DNA from 3 places in the Rhodoferax sp. LS1R11 genome. Region 1 is predicted to be linked to each of the others. Evidence: predicted binding sites of a transcription regulator. Region 1 holds the regulator's gene; each other region holds the start of a gene.
What was found. Region 1 encodes sigma-54, which starts transcription at its own class of promoters, with help from an activator protein. Its sites were predicted from a motif close to TGGCANGNAANCTGCTTT; they were not measured.
Positions count from the first base shown of each region.

Region 2: a site for sigma-54 is predicted at 2,658-2,675, ahead of pedF (cytochrome c-550 PedF). Genes of this name have one in related genera too.
Region 3: a site for sigma-54 is predicted at 5,720-5,737, ahead of AC097N_RS13995 (PEP-CTERM sorting domain-containing protein). Genes of this name have one in related genera too.

Region 1 covers NZ_JBWMAW010000002.1:95,914-103,135, forward strand. The annotation lists gene AC097N_RS03175 (THUMP domain-containing class I SAM-dependent RNA methyltransferase) at 1-482, opposite strand, end outside; gene rpoN (RNA polymerase factor sigma-54) at 502-2,106, opposite strand; gene lptB (LPS export ABC transporter ATP-binding protein) at 2,227-3,024, opposite strand; gene lptA (lipopolysaccharide transport periplasmic protein LptA) at 3,021-3,635, opposite strand; gene AC097N_RS03195 (thiol:disulfide interchange protein DsbA/DsbL) at 3,814-4,461, opposite strand; gene AC097N_RS03200 (SPOR domain-containing protein) at 4,539-5,216, opposite strand; gene argS (arginine--tRNA ligase) at 5,238-6,923, opposite strand; gene AC097N_RS03210 (PsiF family protein) at 7,072-7,222, shown strand, end outside.
Region 2 covers NZ_JBWMAW010000016.1:32,283-39,504, forward strand. The annotation lists gene mgrA (L-glyceraldehyde 3-phosphate reductase) at 38-1,084, opposite strand; gene AC097N_RS17045 (substrate-binding periplasmic protein) at 1,205-2,071, opposite strand; gene pedF (cytochrome c-550 PedF) at 2,127-2,621, opposite strand; gene AC097N_RS17055 (sigma-54-dependent Fis family transcriptional regulator) at 2,880-4,970, shown strand; gene AC097N_RS17060 (MBL fold metallo-hydrolase) at 4,990-5,991, opposite strand; gene AC097N_RS17065 (ABC transporter ATP-binding protein) at 6,202-6,939, shown strand; gene AC097N_RS17070 (PQQ-dependent catabolism-associated beta-propeller protein) at 6,936-7,222, shown strand, end outside.
Region 3 covers NZ_JBWMAW010000011.1:72,665-79,886, reverse strand. The annotation lists gene AC097N_RS14020 (sterol desaturase family protein) at 1-787, opposite strand, end outside; gene AC097N_RS14015 (polysaccharide deacetylase family protein) at 816-1,628, opposite strand; gene AC097N_RS14010 (YncE family protein) at 1,612-2,568, opposite strand; gene AC097N_RS14005 (16S rRNA pseudouridine(516) synthase) at 2,732-3,475, opposite strand; gene AC097N_RS14000 (high-potential iron-sulfur protein) at 3,598-3,903, opposite strand; gene AC097N_RS13995 (PEP-CTERM sorting domain-containing protein) at 5,171-5,680, opposite strand; gene AC097N_RS13990 (hypothetical protein) at 5,909-6,466, opposite strand; gene AC097N_RS13985 (hypothetical protein) at 6,632-7,066, opposite strand; partial or broken gene AC097N_RS13980 (ATP-binding protein) at 7,099-7,222, shown strand, end outside.

The DNA of each region.
Region 1 (7,222 bases):
GAGGTGTCGATGTACAGCGAGCAGTGGTCGGTGGTGAGGTGGGTGTAAATACGCACGTCGGGCCACTGGGTGTTGACGTCCGGACGCACACCGCCCGCGGTCTCCCGAAACCGGTCGCACACCGCGTCCTTGATCTTGAGCGCCGCAAAGTTCAACGAGGTGAGCGGGCTGTGTTGCGCCGTTACCTCCACCTTGATGCTTTCCTTCGGCGTGAACCAGCGCTCCCACGCCACCTCGCTGGCGGCGCGGTACAGGTCCTGCTCGCCACGGTACTCGGTGTAGGACAGCAGCACCAGCACGCGCTGGGCCAGGCGGCTGTACAGATTGAGCAGCATGGCATGCGCCATGGAGGTGCGCACGGCCACGCCGCCGCGCTGCTTGGTCACGCAGCCTGGCGGCAAGCCGGTGATGCGCAGAATCTCGGGCGCCAGGTAGTCCTCGACGCCGGCGGCGCAGGGCAAAAATAATTGAAGTTGGTTCATGGTGTTCTGGATAAAGGCGCTACAGCGCCTTGCGCAAGGATGCGGGGGCAATCCGCAGACCTTCGCGGTATTTGGCCACCGTGCGGCGGGCGCAGTCGATGCCCTGCTCTTTGAGCATCTCGGAAATCTGGTTGTCGCTGAGCGGCTTGGTCACGCTTTCGGCGCTGATGAATTGCTTGATCAGGGCGCGCACTGCGGTGCTGGATGCGTTGCCGCCCGAGTCGGTGCCCAGGCCGGAGCCAAAGAAATACTTGAGCTCAAACGTGCCAAACGGCGTGGCCATGTACTTGGCCGTGGTCACCCGGCTGATGGTCGATTCGTGCAGGCCCAGCTCGTCGGCAATCTCGCGCAGCACCAAGGGGCGCATGGCCAGTTCACCATGGGTGAAGAAGCTCTTTTGACGCTCCACAATGGCGTTGCTGACCCGCAAAATCGTGTCAAAGCGCTGCTGGATGTTCTTGATGAACCAGCGCGCCTCCTGCAGCCGCTGCTGCAGCGCCGCAAAGTTGGACGACTCGCTACCGCCGCCCTTGTGCTGCTTGAGCGCGTTGGCGTAGATGTCATGCACCCGCAGGCGGGGCATCACCTCGGCATTGAGCCGCACCTGGAATTTGGCCTGAGCGCCCTTGCCGACCTTGACCACCAGCACATCGGGCACCACGATGTTGCGTTCCACATTCACAAACCGCCGGCCCGGCTTGGGCTCCAGGCGGGCGATGAGCGCAATGGCTTCGCGCACGGCGGCATCGGTGACCGCGCACACCTGAACGAGTCGCTTCACGTCGCGTCGCGCCAGCAGGTCCATCGGCTGGGCACAGATGCGCAAGGCCACCTTCAGGACCGACTGCAACTGTCGGGAGGCCGGGTCCGTCACCGCCCTGGCCAGCAAGGCCTTCAGTTGCAAGGTCAGGCACTCGGCCAGATGGCGCGCCCCGACCCCCGCGGGCTCCAGGCTTTGCAGCAGCGACAGCGCCACCGTGAAATGGTGCACCAGTTGTTCGACCTGCTCGGCATCGCCGTCCCCGGCCAGGCCCTGGGCCAGCGAGATGAGTGTGTCCTCCAGGTAGCCGTCGTCGTTCAGGGACTCGATCAAAAATCGCAGGGCGGCGCGGTCTTCCTCACTCAAACGCAAGGCCAGCGCCTGGCGGTGCAAATGACTTTGCAGCGACTCCTGGGTGCGCGCCATCTCGGTCACATCGGCGTCTTCGTTGCCGTTGAGGTTGTTGGTGCTGGGCTTGGCATCGCCACCCCACTCGCTGTCGTCGGGTGACAGGGAGGCGCTGCCATCGCCTTCCCAACTTTGGCCGTCGTCGGCGGACAGCGGCGTGACTTCAGTATCATTTTCGCCTGTAGCCCTCGTCTCTACTGCGTAGTCAGCTACAGTATTGGTAGCAGCTTCGGCATTGAGATCGTCATTGCGCACGGGCGTATCGGCCTGCGCCAGACCAAACTCCTCGCGCACCGGCTGGTCTGCGCCCAGCTCCAGAAACGGGTTGTCGTCCAGCATCTGGTCGACTTCCTGGCTCAGCTCCAGCGTGGAGAGTTGCAACAGGCGGATCGACTGCTGCAACTGCGGCGTGAGCGCCAGGTGCTGCGAAACACGGAGGGAAAGACCTTGCTTCATGTGCTCACCGCAGTGTCGGGCGCGTGAGTAAAGGCCGCCGCGCCGGGCCGCCCCAAGCAAGGCCAGCCCCCCTCGGGGGGCAGTGCAGTACACGCAGTGACAAACGTGGGGGCCATATATCTACATTTTGAAGTGTTCACCCAGATAGACCCGACGCACGTTGGCGTCGTTGACGATCTCGGAAGGTGTGCCCTCAGCGAGCACGGTGCCGTCGCTGATGATGTAGGCGTGATCACAAATGCCCAGGGTTTCGCGCACGTTGTGGTCGGTGATCAGCACGCCCAGACCCCGGGCTTTCAAAAAACTGATGATGCGCTGGATCTCGATCACGGCAATCGGGTCAATCCCGGCAAACGGTTCGTCCAGCAGAATGAACCGGGGCTGGGTAGCCAGCGCGCGGGCAATTTCAACCCGGCGCCGCTCGCCACCGGACAGCGCCAGGGCGGGCGTTTCCCGCAGGTGGTCCACGCGCAACTCCTGCAGCAGCTCGGTCAGACGTTTCTCGATCTCGGCTTTGCCCAGGGGTTTGCCGGCCTCGTCGCGCTGCAGCTCCAGCACGGCGCGCACGTTGTCTTCCACATTGAGCTTGCGAAAAATGGAGGCTTCCTGCGGCAGGTAACTCAGCCCCAGGCGGGCCCGCCGGTGAATGGGCATGTGCTCGATGGACTGGCCATCAATGGTGATGTCACCCGAGGTGGCGCGCACCAGGCCCACAATCATGTAGAACGACGTGGTTTTGCCCGCACCGTTGGGACCCAGCAGGCCCACCACCTCGCCTTTTCGAACCGTCAGCGACACGTCCTTGACGGCCTTGCGGCTGCCATAGAACTTCTGCAGGTGGCTGGCCACAAGCCGGCTTTCGCCGTTGAGGCCATCGGCCCGAGACGAGGCCTCGGCCACAGAGACGTCGTTCGTCACTTTTTCGGCTCCTCCGGCGTCGGGCTGGCGCGCAGCACCGGCGAAGGGCTTGCGCCGTTGGCCGCAGCAGGGTCCGACTTGGGTGTCAGCATGACACGCACGCGCCCGGCTGGCGTGCCCGGACTGGCCTTGGCCACTGAGCCATCAATCGTGAAAACGTCTGTGCTATTGTTGTAGAAAATAACGGCGCCGGTCATTTCGTCGTTCAGTTTGGTGCCCTGAAAGCGGCGCAGCTGCGCTTTTTTGATGAACTTGACGGTGTCGGCCCGGCTGTCGTACTCGATGGTCTCGCCTTCGCCTTCGATGTACTCATCCAGGCCTTCACGTTTTTGCCGGAAGTAGGCCAGCTTGCCGGGCTCCGAAGTCACCAGCCCGAACTGGTAACCCTCGGCGTCCTGGCGAACCTCAATTTTGGTACCCCGAATCACGATGCTGCCCTTGGTCAAGACCACGCCGCCGGTGAAGACACTGGTCTTCTTGGCGTCGTCGTAACGCAAGGTATCAGCTTCCACATTCATGGGCTTGTTGCGGTCCGCTTTGTCGGCGTGCGCGATTCCCCCCGAAAGGGCCAGCGCCGCGATCAAAAGCAGAGAGGAAAGTGATGATTTCATAAAGGCACGAATCTTGCATTAATACGTTGCCTTTGGATTGTAACGACGGTAAGCGTTGACTCAAGCCTGTTACGTCACAAATGCCTGAATCTGCTTGACAGACACGAGCTGTCGCTTAGCCGCAACGGCGTCCCGGCTGAACGCCCTGCCACCCGGGCCAGTTCAGCGAATGAGGTGATCACCGGCCCGTGCGAATGCCTGCCATCAGGTGCTCAGCTACTTTCAGTGCGCGCTCCATGCTCTTGGCCAACGAGCCATCGGTGTAAAAACGCCCGCCAATGCCCAGGGCGGGAACGCCTTCCACCTTGTAGGCGTTTTGCAACTGGGTGCCGCGAGACGCTTTGGTGGAGACGGAGAAGGAATTGAAGTGCTCCAGGAACTTGGCCTTGTCCACGCCCTGCTTGGCCACCCAGTCTCCGATGGGGCCGACCTTGTCCAGGCTTTGTTTTTCCACATGAATCGCGGCAAACACCTTGCTGTGAAGCTTGTCGATCAGGCCCATGGCCTCCAGGGCATAAAACAGGCGCTGCTGCGGCACGAAGTCGTCACGGAACGCGACCGGCACCCGGCGCACCATGACGTCTTTGGGTACGCGCTTGCTCCAGGCGTCAAAAGTGGGCTCGAAGGCGTTGCAATGGGGGCAGCTGTACCAAAAGAATTCAACAACCTCGATGATCCCGGCCTTGGCTTCGACGGCAGCGGGCTTCTCCACCACCAGATAATCCGTACCTGCCTCAGGCGGCTTCGCTTGCGCCTGGGCAGCCAACGGAACCAGTGCAGCCCCTGCAGCCGCACTGCAAGCCAGAGAAAATTCACGACGTTTCATCTTCAAATACTCCAAACAAAAAGATATCGGATCAGGATGGCGACGATAAGTTCGGTACTTCGCACCGTTCAGGGGGATTAACGCTGTACCCGGACCAACGCGGTGTCCATCCCGGCGGCGTCCAGTTTTTCCTTGGTTCGTTCGGCTTCGTCCTTTTTGTCAAAAGGCCCGACCCGCACCCGAAACACGGCCCGCCCGGCCTGTTCACGCTCGGTCACCCGGGCTTCTATGCCACTGAGAGACAATTTTGCACGCTGGCTTTCTGCGTCTTCGGGGGTGCGAAATGCGCCCGCCTGCACGAAGTAGGTGAATGGTTCAGCGGTCGCGCCAGAGGACTTGGCCTTGGCGAGATCGCCCAAGGGGTCCACGCTGCTGGCCGACTTCACGTCAGCTTTCGTTTTCGGAGCTGTCGTGGGGGCAGCGTCTGAGGCCGCCGTAAAAGCCGGTTTGGCCTTGACCACAGCCACAGGAGGCGCAACCACCGCCGCTCCGTCGGCTGGCGCCGTCTCAGTCACCGGAGCCGGAGCGGGTGTGATGGGCTTGGCCGGGTTCTTGCCATACAAAGGGGTGTTGGGGTCCCAGTCTTTGTTCTTTTTGCTCTCGGCCACATCCATATCGGCCGTACGGCTTTGCCATTTGCTGACAAACGGGACCGGGACTTTGGTGACATAGACCGCCACGGCCAACGCCGCAGCCAAACCGACCACAACCCCAACAATGAACCCCAGGATGGTTCCACCACGTTGCTGTTTCATTCGCTGTCTCTCTCTCTTTGTTTACATCTTTTGCGGGGCACTCACACCCAGCACGGCCAAACCATTGTGCAACACCTGCGCCGTCGCGGCGACGAGCGCCAGACGGGCCAGCTTGACGGCTTCATCATCGACCAGAATGCGCTCGGCATCGTAGTAGCTGTGGTAGCAAGCAGCGAGTTCGCGCAGGTAGAAAGTGACATCGTGCGGCGCAAAGTCCACCGCCGCAGCAGTCAGCATGTCAGGGTACTTGGCCAGCAACAGCATCAGCGCCTGGGCTTGCGGGCTTTGCAGCGCGGAGAGATCCACATCCTTGAGCGTCGCCGCATCGCCGCCGTCCTTCTCGCGCCAGGCCGCCAGCACCGAACAAATGCGGGCGTGGGCGTATTGCACGTAGTACACCGGGTTGTCGTTGTTCTTGGCAATGGCGAGGTCCACATCGAAGGTGTACTCGGTGTCAGGCTTGCGGCTGAGCAGGAAGAAGCGCACGGCATCCTTGCTGGTCCACTCGATCAGGTCGCGCAGCGTGACATAGCTGCCCGCACGCTTGGAGATTTTGACCTCTTCGCCCCCACGCACCACCCGTACCATGGTGTGCAACACATAGTCCGGGTACCCTTGGGGGATGCCCACATTGGCCGCCTGCAGCCCCGCCCGCACGCGGGCGATGGTGCCGTGGTGGTCGGTGCCCTGGATGTTGACCACCTTCTCAAAGCCCCGCTCCCACTTGGTGATGTGGTAGGCCACGTCAGGCACAAAATAGGTGTAGCTGCCGTCGCCTTTGCGCATGACGCGGTCCTTGTCGTCCCCGTACTCGGTGGACTTGAGCCACAGCGCGCCGTCCAGCTCATAGGTCTTGCCGGCGTCCTGCAGGCGCTGGACCACCGCGTCAACCTTGCCACTGGTGTACAGGCTGGATTCCAGGTAGTAGTTGTCAAACTTGACCGAGAAGGCCTGCAGATCCAGGTCTTGTTCATGGCGCAGGTAGGCCACGGCAAATTGGCGAATATCGTCCAGCGCCTCGACATCGCCTGACGCCGTGAACTCGCGGTCATCTGACTTGACCGTCTTTTTCGCCAGAAAGTCCGTGGCAATGTCGGCAATGTAGTCCCCGTTGTAAGCCAGCTCGGGCCACTCGGCGTCGCCCGGCTTGAAGCCCTTGGCGCGCAGTTGGGTGCTGTTGGCCAGTGTGCCGATCTGCACCCCGGCGTCGTTGTAATAGAACTCCCGGTGCACGTCCCAGCCCTGGGTCTGAAACAGGTTGCAAATTGCGTCACCCAGGGCGGCCTGGCGGCCGTGGCCCACATGCAGCGGCCCAGTCGGATTGGCCGACACGAACTCCACCAGCATGCGGTGGCCCGTTGGAGCCTGCGCACCGAACGTGGTGGTCTGGGTCAGCACCTCGCGCACGATCTGCTGTTTGGCCTCGGGTTTGAGTTTGATGTTGATAAAGCCGGGACCGGCAATGTCAATGGCCTCGACCCAGCGCTGATAGGGCACCGCGGCCAGCAAGGCCGAACGCAGGGTCTCGGCCAGTTGGCGCGGATTGAGTTTGAGCGGCTTGGCCAGTTGCATGGCAGCGGTGGTGGCCAAGTCGCCATGGGCCGCGACTTTGGGCGACTCAAAGGCGGCTTTGGCACCGGCGCCGGGTGAGAGGTTTTCCAGGGCTTGCGCCAGGGATTCGAGTAATTCAATTTTTACAGACAGCATCCGTCGATTTTACGAGGCACGCCAGACCCGAAAAATGGACATACCGCCAACATTGTCACAAGGCGTTGCCGCCGGGTTTGCCAAACAGGGTGTTCTATGCTGGAATATCGCCCGGGATCCCCCTCAACTCGTTTCGACAGGAAGCATGATGAAGAAATTATTGACCCTCCTCGCCTTGGGCTTAACTCTCTCTCTGGGCACCGCCCACGCCGCGGATGCGGATGCCAAGACGCCCCAGCAGAGCAAAATGGGCATGTGCAACAAAGACGCGGCTGACAAAAAAGGGGATGAGCGCAAAG
Region 2 (7,222 bases), on a different contig from region 1:
CAATTGCCATTTCAGAGGCCTGGCCCAACGGTGCGGATCAACCGGGTCGCTGGTTGGTCGACGGGCGCTGCCACAGGTTGATGCCGCCGTCCACCGCATGCTGGTCGATGGCCGCCAGTTCTTCAGCCGAGAACTGCAGGTTTTGCATGGCGCTGACCAATTCGGTAATCTGCTCAGGTCGGCTGGCCCCGATCAGGGCCGAGGTAACGCGCGCATCGCGCAAGACCCAGGCGGTGGCCATTTGGGCCAGGCTTTGACCGCGCGCCAGAGCAATCTCGTTGAGGGCGCGGACATGTTTGATGTTCTGCTCACTGAGATGTTCCGCCTTCATGGAGCCGCCGCCGGGGCGGTTGATGCGGGCGTCGGCAGGAATGCCATGGAGGTATTTGTTGGTGAGCAGGCCCTGGGCCAGCGCGCTAAAGGCGATGCAGCCCATGCCGGTGTCGCCGAGTGCGTCGAGCAGATCTTCTTCAATCCAACGGTTCATCAGGCTGTAGGACGGCTGGTGAATGAGCGGCGCGACGCCCATGGAACGCAAAATGGAGGCCGCTTCGCGGGTCTTCTCTGCCGAGTAACTGCTGATGCCAACATAAAGCGCCTTGCCCTGCTGAACCGCGCTGGCCAGTGCCCCCATGGTTTCTTCAAGCGGTGTGTCCGGATCAAAGCGGTGAGAGTAAAAAATGTCTACGTAGTCCAGGCCCATGCGCTTGAGGCTTTGGTCCAGACTGGCCAGCACGTATTTGCGGGAGCCGCCGCCTTGGCCGTAGGGGCCGGGCCACATGTCCCAGCCAGCCTTGCTTGAAATAATAAGCTCATCGCGATACGGTTTGAAATCACGACGCAGGTGTTCGCCAAAATTGATCTCAGCACTGCCGTAAGGCGGGCCATAGTTGTTGGCCAGGTCGAAGTGGGTGATGCCTGAATCAAAAGCAGTACGAAGCATGTCGCGCTGTGTCTGGAAGGGCGTGGCGTCACCAAAGTTATGCCACAGGCCTAAGGACACCGCCGGTAGTTTCAGCCCGCTTCGCCCGCAAACGCGGTAAGGCATGGTGTCGTAGCGGGTCGTTTGGGCGCTGTAGTTCATGGGGTCTCTCTCTATGTGGGCAGACCGGTGGCAACAAGCCGCCGATTTTTAGCTGAGAAACATTATCTGCCCGCGCCGCTTTACGCTGCGCGGGCAAGGGCATTGACAGAGCCAATGGTGTCAGGCCGATCCCCAAGGCACGTTGTAGCTCGCAAATATTTTTGAAAGACGGTCATCTTTGGCCATGGTGTTGATGGCCGACTGCAACGCGCGAGCCAGGTCGGTCGAGTTCTTTTTGACGGCCATCCCGACTGCCCAGCCATTGCGGGGTGCGCGAGGCATGGGCAAGGGAATGACCTTGTACTGCTTGTTGCCCTTCAGCACACTGTGAAGTTCGGACGCATCGCCTGCAGCCACAGCCACATCGCCTGCCAACAGGAGGCTGGCGGCTTCGGTCCCGTTGTCCATGCGAGTCATCAGCTGGTCACGGTAAGCGCCACCGTCGGCGCCCAGCAGCAGCCAGCCCGCAAGCGTCTGCCCTGCCACCGCCACTTTTTGGCCTTTCAGGTCCGCCAGGGTGTCGAGTTGGGGAACACGACTCACGTCATAAGCCATTGCGACCGTTTCACGGTAGTAAGGCGCGAAGATCAGAACCTGCTTCTGGCTGTCCATGAGTGGCTTGTCCACCGGCACATGCAACAAAACGTCAGCCGGCCCGAAACCCAGGTAGTGACCTTTCCAGACCATGTTACGGATGTCGTCCTGCATGTTTTCGCCAGCCGAGAACGGCAGCAGGTTGAGCTTCACCCCCAGTTCGCTGGCCAACTGTTCCGCAATCAGCACATCAATGCCTGCACCATCGACGCTGAAGGGGGGCATGGCCTTGTAGACCGCCACAATGAGGCTGCCCCGCGCCTTGATGCGGGCGAGGGCGTTGGGTTCCTCTTGCGCCCATGCGGCGCTTGCGAGACCGCCCAGCGGCAACAGGGTGGCCCCTTGCAGCAAACGGCGGCGTGTCACCGCGTTCAACCTGGTTTCAAGTGTCATGCCAATTCCTTTTTGAAATCAAGTGTCATAGAGGTGAAACGATTGTGCAGTCAATTTACTTGGCGGCAACCAAGGGTTTTTCCCGGCGGGTTTCCAGGTAGCTTTTGAGCGCCCAAACGGCTTCCTGGTTCAGGATTCCTTCAAACGGAGGCATGTACACGGCACCGTTGCGTGTCAGGCCACGACGGACCCGGCCCACAAAATATTCGTCGGTTGACTGCAGGCACATCGCCTGTTTTTTGGCATCTTTCAAATTGACGCATTCGTTGTCCATCTTGCGAAGGTCGGGTGCTACACCGCCGGAGATGGCTTCCAGCCCGTGGCACCGTGCGCAATTCTGGCCGTACGCAGCCGAGCCTATCTTGACGGCGGCCGCGTTGCCACGGTAAGGGTTGTCAACTTTCCAGTCGGTGCCGAGTTTAGGCAGCGTGGAGGTATCAACCGACTGGGGCGTGACATCGCCGTGGGCGAACACCACAGAGGAAACAGACAGAGCAAGTGCTGCAATTGCGCTCAAGCCAAGCAAGCGGAAGAGAGAGGAGTTTTTCATGATTTCGAACCATTGGAGTTAGTGAACTCGTTTAAACCAGCAACTACTATGCCAACCCCTGGGCCTTGCCAAAAGGGTGTAAGGTAAGTAGATTCCAAACATGCGTACACTCCCGTCGCGATGGGCTACAGCCCGTGTTGAAGCGGGTTGACGAACTTGGGCTGACCTGATCGGGCCGCCGGGTTGATCCAATTCGCTACAGGTTGAGACAACTGATAGACAAATAAATACGGGAATACCCGAACAGGAGACAAGTACATGTCCGCGCAATATGAAGAGGCGTCATTTGACAGCCTGTCCATGCCTTTGGCATATCGGGGGCATGCCGTTGATGCGCGGCCAATGACACCGAATCCGTTCATCATCGAGTCACACGCCCGCTGCGAATACCTGGGTCTCAAGACCTATGAGCCTTGTGATTTTTCAGCCCAGATGCATGCCGACTTTCGCATCACGCTTGAACGCAATGCCAGGCTGATTGCGCAGGCCACCTCGGTGGTGGAGATGTTGGGAAAATGTGTGGGTGACTTTGGCAGCATGATTGTCCTGACCGATGGCAACGGAACGGTTCTGCGCACGCGCTGCCAAAGCACCTTTATCGAGTATGCGGAAAAAGTGGCGTTGCGCCCCGGTGTGAGTTGGGCGGAGTCTTCCAAAGGTACCAACGCGGTGGGTACCGCGCTGGTCCTGGAAACAGACATTTATGTGCATGGCAATGAGCACTACATGCAGTCCAATCATTTTCTCTCGTGCGCCGCGTCACCCATCATGGATCACTCCGGCAATGTCATTGGGGTGCTTGATGTTTCCGGCGATAAACGCTCATTTCATCCCCACACCATGGCACTGGTGGAGATGTGCGCGCGCACGATCGAGAGTCATTGGTTTCGAGACAAGTTTCGCCAGTCCCTGCAATTGCACTTTCACGCGGCGGCAGATCTGATCGGCACGCCTGAAGAGGGCATCATCGCTTTTTCGGAAGACGGGAAAGTACTGGGAACCAACAGGGCTGGTCTGCGCCTGCTCGATGTCAGTGCCTCAGCCTTGCGAATCCAGGGCATGCGCACGCTGTTCGGTTTGGCTTTTGGGGATTTGATGGACAAGCTCCGGCTGGCGTCGTTTGCGCCGATGAAGATGCACCTGTCAAATGGTGCAGAAATATTCGTTCGCGTGAGCTGGGGTGAGACCGCGATGGCCTTGAGCACGGTCAACACCAACTTCACCACGGCGCAAGCATCGTCGACCTCAGTCGTACCTGCTGTGCCCTCACAGAACGCCATGCAAACAGGCAAGCGTGTGCCTCATCAACTCGATGAGCTTGACTTCGGCGATGCCCATGTGCGTTCGGTGATTCACAAGGTTCGGCATGTCATTGACAAGGATATTCCCATTCTGATCCTGGGTGAAACCGGAACGGGTAAAGAGCTTTTGGCCAATGCAGTTCATCAGTTCAGTCAGCGCCGGGATCGCCCCTTTGTTGCGATCAATTGCGCGTCGATACCGGAGGCCCTGATTGAGTCGGAGCTGTTTGGCTATGAAGAAGGTGCGTTCACCGGCGCCAAGCGCAAGGGTGCGGCAGGCAAGCTCCTGCAGGCCAATGGCGGTACACTTTTCCTTGATGAAATTGGAGATATGCCGTTGTCGTTGCAGGCTCGCCTGTTGCGCGTTTTGCAAGAGCGCAAGGTGGTTCCGCTGGGGGGGCACCGGCCCATCGATATTGACGTGAACCTCATCAGTGCAACTCACCGGAACCTGCGGGAGTTGATTGATCAGCGTGCTTTTCGGGACGATCTTTACTACCGCATCAATGGCATTTCAGTGAAGCTGCCGCGTCTGCGAGACCGGACCGATCTGGCCGCACTGGCACAAAAGATTCTGCGTGAGCATTCGCCAAACCGACCGCTGTCGATTCAGCCAACGCTGCTTGAGGCCTTCTTGCGTTACCCGTGGCCTGGCAACTTGCGTCAACTCAACAGCGTGCTGAAGACCGCCGCCATCATGGCCAGTGAGAGCAACGAAATCACAGCGGCGCACCTGTCCGACGATTTTCTCGATGAGTTGTCGATGCCCTTGTCCGTCAGCGCGTCCACGCTGCAGGCTGCGCCACCGGCAAGCGATGCCTCTCTCCATTCGGCCAGACCTGCGAACATGGCCGCAGATTCAGGGGATCGATGGCGGGTGCAAGATGCATCGGTGCCTGTCTCGTCGGTGTTCGACAATCTGGAGCAAGTGGAGTTCATGACCATTCGGCGAGCATTGGACACTTGCGCGGGCAATGTTTCCCGAGCAGCAAAGTTGTTAAACATCAGCCGCAACACCATTTACCGGAAATTGAAAAGTCAGGATTGACGTTCCCGGTATTTGTCCGCTAACGGCGGCTGGATGGGTCGCCGTTAAAACTGTTGTTCTCGAACTGTTGCCACGCACGTTGGACATTGAGTCGATCACGCAGTCGTCCTTCCGGCCCGGTCGCATCCCATTCAGCTGCAGTCAATCCCGACGCCATGCCTGGCTGACTTTCTCCCCTGTCCCAGAGCTCTTGCAGGGACCTCAGCAAACGCTGCCAGTACCGACGGTCTTTTTCAATCAATGAGTCATTGGCCGCCGGGCCCTGTTCCGGCACCACTGTCTTTGGGTTTAGCGCCGTCAATTGGTCAAGTATGCGTTGCAGGTGTGTTACTTCGGCTTCCCGCAAGTCCGGTACCAGGTCGCGGCCCCAGATGACACCGGGCAATATCCAGACGTTACTGGCGCGATGGTGAAGCAGCGCGACCGCCTGTCCGGGCTGAACTTGTACAGGCATCACATTGAATGGCCCCAGCAGAGGACCCTCTATCAACTGGTTGGGTAAGGCCACCTGATTGACCAGAGGCTGTCGCGCCTCGAGCGCTGCCTCCAGTCGCTTGACGCAGCGCTCGCAGCGTTCCCCCATGGCCGCTTGCACCTCAGGCAGCGCCCAATGGCGAACCACTTCCAAACCGGCGGCGCCGAGCACGCTTTCAGGCTGAGCCCTCGGACTGATCACGTCGGTTATTTCATGGCCCAAGTCTCGTCTGACACTGCATGCCAAGGCGCGACCTGTTTCAGCATCAGGCCCGCTTCCCACCAGCCAACCCCGCTCGGTGTTCTCCGATGGATCAACAACGAACACCACGTTGCTGACGTGGCCCCGATTGAGCGGCGTGCTCAAGGCGTCCGATGCGCCCTGGTTCAGCCAGATGTTTTCCCCAACCCTTTGCCACCGGGAAAGTAGCGGATTTTCAACGGGTGCGGACTCGCAATTCAACGGGTCATTGCCTTGCGTCGTGTTGTTCAGAGAAGCACACCCGCCAAGAAGCAGGGTGGCCAGGGCTACCCATGCCCTGCTCATGGCGCAGTCGGCGTGGCACCGGTTGCGCTCCGGGATTGCCCTATTGGTCGAGGAGGATGCCGGGTCAATAATGACTTGGGATGCTGCATGGGTTGAATACCTGTTGGCATGAATTGTGCAGATTTAGCTGGCAATAAGAAAATGAATTTAAACAGAACCATGTGCTCCAAATCGCGACATACCCTATGCGGGTTTATACCCGTCTGAACCATGCTGTCTATCAAGAACATCAGCAAACGGTATGGATCGCAAGTTGCGTTAAATGAACTCAGCATCGACGTGCAGCCCGGTCAGTTCTGTGTGTTGCTCGGTCCCAATGGAGCAGGCAAATCGACGCTATTCCAAATTCTGACCGGGTTATTTTCACCCGATGCCGGTGATATCGAGTTGTTTGGCGTTTCTCTTCGCCATCAGCCTCAAAAAGTGCTTGCACGCATTGGCGTTGTCTTTCAGCAGCAGGCGCTGGACATGGATTTGTCGGTCAAGCGCAACCTGAAGTTTCACGCCCAGCTCCACGGACTGCGTTGGCACGATGTGCAAGACCAAGCGCGGGCCCTGTTGGGTCAATTGGGGTTGCCTGATGATCCGGACCGCACCGTACGGGAGCTCTCCGGCGGTAATCGCCGCAAGGTTGAGCTTGCGCGGGCCTTGCTGCATGGCCCGTCGCTCATTTTGATGGATGAGCCCACGGTCGGACTCGATCCCAAGTCTCGTCGTGATTTGCTTCAGGCCGTGAAAACCCAGGTGAGCGAGCATCAATGCATGGTGTTGTGGGCCACTCACCTGGTTGATGAGGCCGAGCAGGCTGACCGCGTCCTGGTACTGAACCACGGCCACCTGATGGCCTCGGGTTCACCGGTCGAAGTCCGGCAGCAACTCGGCGCGGCCACGCTGGAGCAAGGATTTATTCAAATGACCCAATCCCCCCGATCAAAGGAATATGCATGACGCCCTCCCCACGAGTCTTTTCGGTCCTGTTGCTCTCATTGAGCTTCTTCGTTATGGCTCCGGCGCATGCGCAAAGTGTGGCGTGGGTGTCCAGCGAAAAAGACAATGCCATTACCTTGGTGGATCTGGTACAGGGCAAGGTCACCGGCACGGTACCCACCTGCAAGCGTCCGCGGCACATGCAGCTGAGTGCCGACCGCAAACAGATGCTGGTCGCCTGCAGTGACTCCAATGCGGCCGATGTGATTGACCTGGCAACGCGCAAGTCGGTACGCCGGGTCCC
Region 3 (7,222 bases), on a different contig from region 1:
TATGCCCACCCAGCGTGTTCTTGCCGGTCGACTCGTGGCCAAGGCCAATACTGTGGTGCAAGCGGTGAAAACGCGGACTGATCCACAGGCGTTCGCCCACACGGCCAAACCAGAGACGCAGGTTGGCATGCTGAAAGCTCTCGCTAAGCTGGGTGAACGCCACAATCGCCACAAACTGGCTGGGTGCGATGCCGATGAGTTGCGCCACCACGACCACGATCACGTCTCTGAGCACGTCATCCAGCAAGTGGTTGCGGTTGTCAGTCCACATCGTCATCTGACGTTGGGAATGGTGCAGGGCGTGCAGCTTCCACCACCATTCAAACTGGTGTTGGCCGCGGTGGATCCAGTAATCCAGCGCATCAATCACCACCAGGTACAGCAGCAAGCTCACCACGGGCCGGTCGGTCACGCCCGGCCACAGGGCATCCAGCTGAAAGGTACTGAGACCTGCCACGCGCAAGGCGCCAAAGAATTCATCGAACAGGGGGTCCAGCGAAAAAAACAAGACCAGCCCAAATAACCCGAGGCGGTGGATGACGGTGTACAGCATGTCGATGCGCACCGCCGCATGGTCGGTCACCGGTTCAACCGGACGCCAGCGTTGCAAGGGCCCGATGACGGCGACCAGAACGACAAGCTGAATCAGCCCCACCAACAGCCAGCCCGCGGCCACATACCCGTCTGACAGGAGATTGCCCATCCCCAGCGCGAACATGACCGGCTGAAAAACAGATTCAAACAGCCAGCCTTGGGCGTCTGAGAACGTATTGGCAAAAAAGTCCATCAACAACTCACGTCTTCAGGGTCGCGGACTAGTGGCCCGGTGCCATCACCCAGGCTTTGTAAGCCGGGTGATCACGCAGCGTGGCAAAGCAAAAGCCCTTGTCCTTGAGACCCATGATGAGCGGCTCCAGCACGGTGGGCGCCCACGGATCTTTGCGCGACCAGATACCCAGATGGGCCATCAGGATGTCGCCTTTTTTGATGTCACGGAGTGCTTTATTGAGCAAGGCTTCATTGCTGAACTTCTCGCTGGGCAACTCGTCGCCCAGAAAACCGGCGGGCGCCCAGCCCACATGCTCGTACCCACAGGCCTTCGCCACCGCCAGGAGGCGTGGCGATGTTTTGCCGCCCGGTGCGCGAAACAAGGACAAAGGTTTTTTGCCCGTGAAGTCTTGCAGGCGCTCATTCGCATAGGCCAATTGGCCGCAGTATTTTTTGGCATCAAAGGTAAATTCACGGCCCTCAAAGGCGCCAGCGGTGGCCTGCATGCGGAACTTGGGCTCGACACCGGGCAGGTCCCCCCGCCAGTACACATGGTCATAGGTGTGCGAGGCAAACTCATGTCCTTCGGCCGACCGGGCTTTCCACCACGGCGCCCAGTGGTTACCCAGACTGCCGTCGCCGACCTTGGTACGCTCATTGGCGGCAAAAAAAGTGACCTTGACGTTTTGGCGTTTGAGCACGTCGGCAATCAAGGAGGCCACTTCCATGTGGCCGGTATCGAAAGTCAGATACAGCGGGTTTTCACAGGCTTTTGGTGCCACAGCGTCCGCCGAACGCGCGGGAGTAGCTATCAAAAATATAGCACCCAGGAGCAACGGGAGTTTATTGCCGGGCAGCATGAGCGAGTGTCCAGACGCCATGTGGTGACTTGCCGACATTGACCTGGCGTACCACCTGGCGTGTTTTGGTGTCGATCACGGTCAGCTTCTTGGCCCAACGCGACGCCACGTAAAGGAACTGGCCGTCAGGCGACAGATCCATACAGTCCGGCCCACTGGGCGCCGGGTAGCTCTCGACAACGGACATGGTCTGGTAATCGATCTTGCTGATGGTATTGGCCACCCGGTTGCTCACAAACACGTGGCGCTTGTCGCCCGCACCGCGAAATGCATGCGCGCCCTGCCCGGTTTTGATCAGCTTGACCAAACGGGGTTCGCGACCGGAGACGTCATACACCTCCACACCCTCGCCGCCGGTCAGGCCCACGAGCAGAAACTTGTCGTCCGGGGTGCCAAACACATCAGCTGGCATGGCGCCGGTCTTGCCGCGCCATTTGAGGGTTTGGCTGACCAGGTCGATCATTACCAACTCGTCGCTGTCCTGCATGGAGGCGTAGACCACGCTGCTTTTGCTGTCAATCCAGAGATGGCTGGGCGTCTTGCCGGTGGCAATGCGTTTGGCCAGCGTCAGGTTGCTGCCATCCCAGCGGTAAATGTCCACATGGTTGAGCCGGTTGGCCACGGTGACAAACCACTTCATGTCGGGCGAGAAACGCAACTGATAGGGGTCCAGAATGTCGCGCACGGTGCGCTGCACCTCGGCCGTCTTCGGGTCCACAAACAACAGGGAGTCGCTCAGCGCATTGGCAATCACCAGCGACTTTTCATCGGGGGTGAGGTACATGTGATGCGGCTCTTTGCCGGTGGGGATGCGCTTGGTCTCGGTCCAGGTCACGGGATCAATCACGCTGACGCTGGCATCCAGCGAATTCAGGACAAAAACGGGTCTGGCTTGGGCATGGGCTGCCAATGGCGCCAAAGCGGCCATCGTCAAGGCCATGACACTGGTGATTCGAGCGGACCGTTGGATCAGGGAAAAAGCAGGAAAACAGGCGGAAAACGTCACAATGCAGCACTCTTTCAGGTAACCGTCAAGTGTAGCTGTCATCTCCCGCCCGCTGCCGCCGCCCCTGCGCCAGCCATCAACGACTTGTTGCCTTAGGTCAACCGGCGATGCTGGCAAGGTCCGCCGGGCTTAACCAGCGCCACTGGCCTGGCGCGAGATCATCGGGCAACTTCAGGCCACCAATCCGGGAGCGCTGCAAACCCTCCACCCGGTTGCTGACAGCGGCTACCATGCGTTTGACCTGGTGGTACTTGCCCTCTGTCAGGGTCAGGCGCAGATGGTGACTGGACACCGCCTCGGCCGCAGCCGCCCGCACGGGCTTGGGGTCATCGTCCAGCACCACACCTGCCAGCAGCTTGCTGACCTGCTGGTCGTCCAGCGGGTGTTTGACAGTCACCTCATACACCTTGGGCACATGGTGGCGCGGTGAACTCATGCGATGGATGAACTTGCCGTCGTCCGTGAGCAGCAGCAGGCCGGTGGTGTCCTGGTCCAGCCGACCGACCGCCTGCACCCCTTGCACCGCACCTTTTTGCGGACGCAGGCGCAGCGGTGACGGCAACAGGGTGTAAATGCTGGGGTAAGTTGACGGCTTCTGGGAGCATTCGGTCGCCGTGGGCTTGTTCAGCATCACATAGGCTTTTTCATGGTAGGGCCAATCGATGCCCTGCACCTGGAAACGCAAACCTTCTGCTACAAATTCAGTAGCTGACTCCGTACATTTAACGGGGGCTACAGCCTCATTTGACTCATAAACCTGCACCAAGCCCTGTTGAACCAGGCCGGCACACACACGTCGGGTTCCGAAACCCTGGGAATAAAGAATGTCTTGTAACTGCATGCCCCGAGTATCGCAAAGCCGGACAAGCAGTCCGGCAAGGTGCAATGAAAACGCCAGGAACAAAACCTGGTGCCCAAAACATTCAGGGAATGATTGAATCCGTCAACGTGATTCGATGAGGATCAGGCCTTTTTGGCGTAGGCGCTGCACCAGCCCTTGCCAGCCACTTGCTTGCCGGCAAACAACGGACAGCCACCCGCTGCATCGGCAGGCTTACCCTGGTACAGCGCACAGTTGCTGCAAACCTGGCCAGCGGCATATTTGGGGAACTTGACTTTGTCAGTCTTGGTAGCGTCTGCCTTGTAGCCCAAAGCGGCCGCTTGTGCGTCTGACTCCGCGACCATGGCACCTTGGGCCATGACGTTACCGGCCATCAAGGCGCCGCTGGCAAAGCTGAGTTGAACGATAAATTCGCGACGGTTAGACATGAGTTTTTCCTGAGTTGTTGAGAATTGATGATATGCCCGCGCCTGAACGCAAACATATAAGCGAATTCTGATCTATCGGACTCCACTTGTCCAAGTCAACCTCAATACCCGGCTAATACAGTCAAGGATGACGGGAATCGCCGCAAGGCCTGCGAGGCCCAAGAACCCACGGAATTCGGGCGATTTTTTGTAACTGGGCGTTAGCGTACAGAAAGGACCAAAACCTGTCCAATCGAGAGAAATCGCGCGATATTGACCGCCAGTCGGCTGACGCCAACCCGGAAATACGTCTCCCAGCCATCGGATGATGCCCGGTAAACCGCGCAACTCCTCCCTGAATTGGCAAGGAAACAAAGCGATACATGCCTCTGTCAACCCGGCTGTAAGCTTCAAACAGCATCAAAATTAATACGTCGGAAGAGGTCATCATGTCATCCAGAACATACCGTCTCGACAACTTTGCATCATTCACCAGCGCGTATCTGCCAGTGGCGGACTCGTCCGAATTCCTTTTACAGGTTGACCGAGCGCTATCCGTGACATTGGGGGAAGTTCAAGAACCGCAGGCCGCCAGATTTACCTTTCGGGTGACGCCTTCTTGGAAAAACGAAGACCATCATGGCAAAACCGAGCCCCATTGACCGATTTTTAATGCAGAAGTCGCAACAAAGAAAAAGGCCTCCGAGTATCGCTACTTGGAGGCCTTTGTCATGCGGTATGGGCTGGGGGGTCAATTGAAAGATACCTTGAAACCCGCATGGATGCTAGATTTTTCATCTTTCATCTCCGTTATGTTCCCCGGTTTGTTCCCCGGTATTGCTTTTGCTACCCCTACAAACTGACCGAAAATGGCCCGGCGTTTAATCTTGCTTGAACTGAAAAATCCTCTGCAACTTCTTTTCAATCTGTTGCAGCCTTGTGACGGTGCCATCCTTGGGCCTGTCCTGCCATTTGCTGATTTTGAATTAATTCAAAAAGGGAAATTTAATCTCTGCGTGGGGTAACAGTTAGTGTCCGGCTTCGCAAAGTGCCAGACTTTGCACCCGCCCCCGCCTCGCGTGCGCGTGTGCGCGATGATCAAAGAAAACCCCCGTCTTTCGCGCACGCGCACGACACGTTTTGTGCGTTAGCGTTATCTCAAACCTTCGCAGTCGGTTGACATCGTGATGAAGCGCAGACTTTTATCAGCCCCTTCCAGACACGGACTCCCCAAACAGAAAACCCCGCCAATGCGGGGTTCGTTGTCAGCCTGATAGCGGCTTAGGTATTAGATTCGTTTTGATCGGCGGGACACTGCGAGTGCCAACAATGCCAGTCCAAAAAGGCCAAGAGTTTCCGGTTCCGGCACCGCGCTGCTATTGATATTGAATACGGCGGCTGCGCCCTGAGAAGCAGACCCGGTATTAAAGTTAAAAGTCATAGCGTGGTCAGTAAACCCGAAATTACTGGTAAACGCAGCGTTAAATCCAGAGTTAGACGCGAGTGACAAGGACGTGATGACGTCATCAAAACCGCTGAACGTATAGGTTCCAAAACCGCCCCAACCTACGCCATTAGCAGTAACCGTGAGTGTATTTGCCCCAAAGTCAAAATTAACGTAGTTCGCGATTCCCTTGAATTCAACTCCGCTGCCAATCGTGGCACTCGCTGGTCCCAAAGAGATTCCGCTTGCTGAAATGGTGTCTCCAACCAACGTTGCATTTGCAAAGGTTGACACAGCGGCGGCGCCAACAAACAGCAATGAAATGGCGATGGACTTGATGGTGGTGAATTTCATATTTGCTTCCAACTTGTTATGGTGATCGATGCAATCAAATATGCACGGATCGCGCCAACGAACGTAACTCATTGATAAATATCAAATACGTGCGAAATTTCACGTATCAGCTGTAACAACATGTAAACTTTCTCGACACATTTAGGGGCCGTTTTTAGGCTGCCACTGGCATTTAGTTGCGGTGTGATTCGGCGCTTTGCGAGACGGCAACTAGTCCTTATCCAACCCCTACAGTCCCATCCTCTGCATCTTGGCTTTCAGCCGCCCCATCGTCACCGCCAGCCCGGCCATGGTCTGCCGCTCATAGCCCTCATAGATGGCCATCAATCGCCAGTAGGTGCGCCAGTGCATCCCCTTGGGTTTGCCGCCTGCCCCATGGATCACGCCAGGCACCCAGCCCAACCGGTCGCGTAGCTTGTTAGCCCGTCGATAGCCACCACTGTTTGCCGTCTCGTTATTGCTGTTGTAGGCCAGCCGGTGGCAGTGCCTGCACGCAAACACCGCGCCCCCGTACAGCACCGCCACACGCCGCCCACAGCCCACCGCCGGGCACAGCCACCAGACACGCTGCCCGCCATAGTTGCAGCCTGTCCAGTCCAGGCGTACCGGGTAATCCATGCGCTTGGGTTCGCCCCCATACGGCGTTGTCTGATAGATCAGCCTCACCTTGTCGGCTTGTACCTGCATTTCAATGGACGCCACTTGTTCACCGTTGCGGCTCCAAGTCCAGTTCAATGACTTGCCCGGCCTCAGACATCCGGCACGCTGGATTTTTCGTACATCCAAGGCCCGTTTATCAGTTGTGCAACTCTTGCCCATGGCCTACCCATTTTTAAAACCGAAATCAATTGGCAAGTTTGGAAACCCGCGACACTGAATTGGCGTCTGACCGTGCGCCGCCAGCGCTCCCCACGACCTTTTGGCTTGCATCGTGGGTGGTAATATTTCCACTCAAGCCGCCGCAGCGTTGCCCCATGTGTCATTGCCAGCACCAGCAGACACGGAATTGACTGCAACAGATGGCATATTTAGATGGCTTCCGTTAGACGGTGTAGAAAGCATCCCCAAATGGGGGGCTATTGCGCCGTGAGACGGTGCTAAGGCCAAACGCTCTACACCGCCAGACGGTTTAAGGCTAGCGTTTTCGTTTTTCGGTTGCCGCCACTTTTCGTAAAGTTCTTCCCGCGTGGGTTTGGCATGGAGCACAACCCCCGATGCGTAGGCCCCTCTACGGAAAGACTCCAATGCGCCCACGTCGTAACCCTTCAACTTGTCCAGGCGTTGCCAGGTCACGGCGTACCAGCTTGCCTTGTTCGGTCGCTGCCCCATAACCGTCTCGAAGATGAAGCCAGCCGCAATCAGTTCTCTTTTGGCACGGGTAATCACGTCGGCACTCTTCCATGCCCGCGTGCGCAGGTACCCGGTGTTCTGACCTGGTGCAGCGCCTGCAAGCGGCGCGGCGTGATTTACGGCTGCCCCAAGAACTGGCCAAGCTGGACCGGTTTGACTTGCTGATTCTGGATGACCTCAGTTACGTGCGTC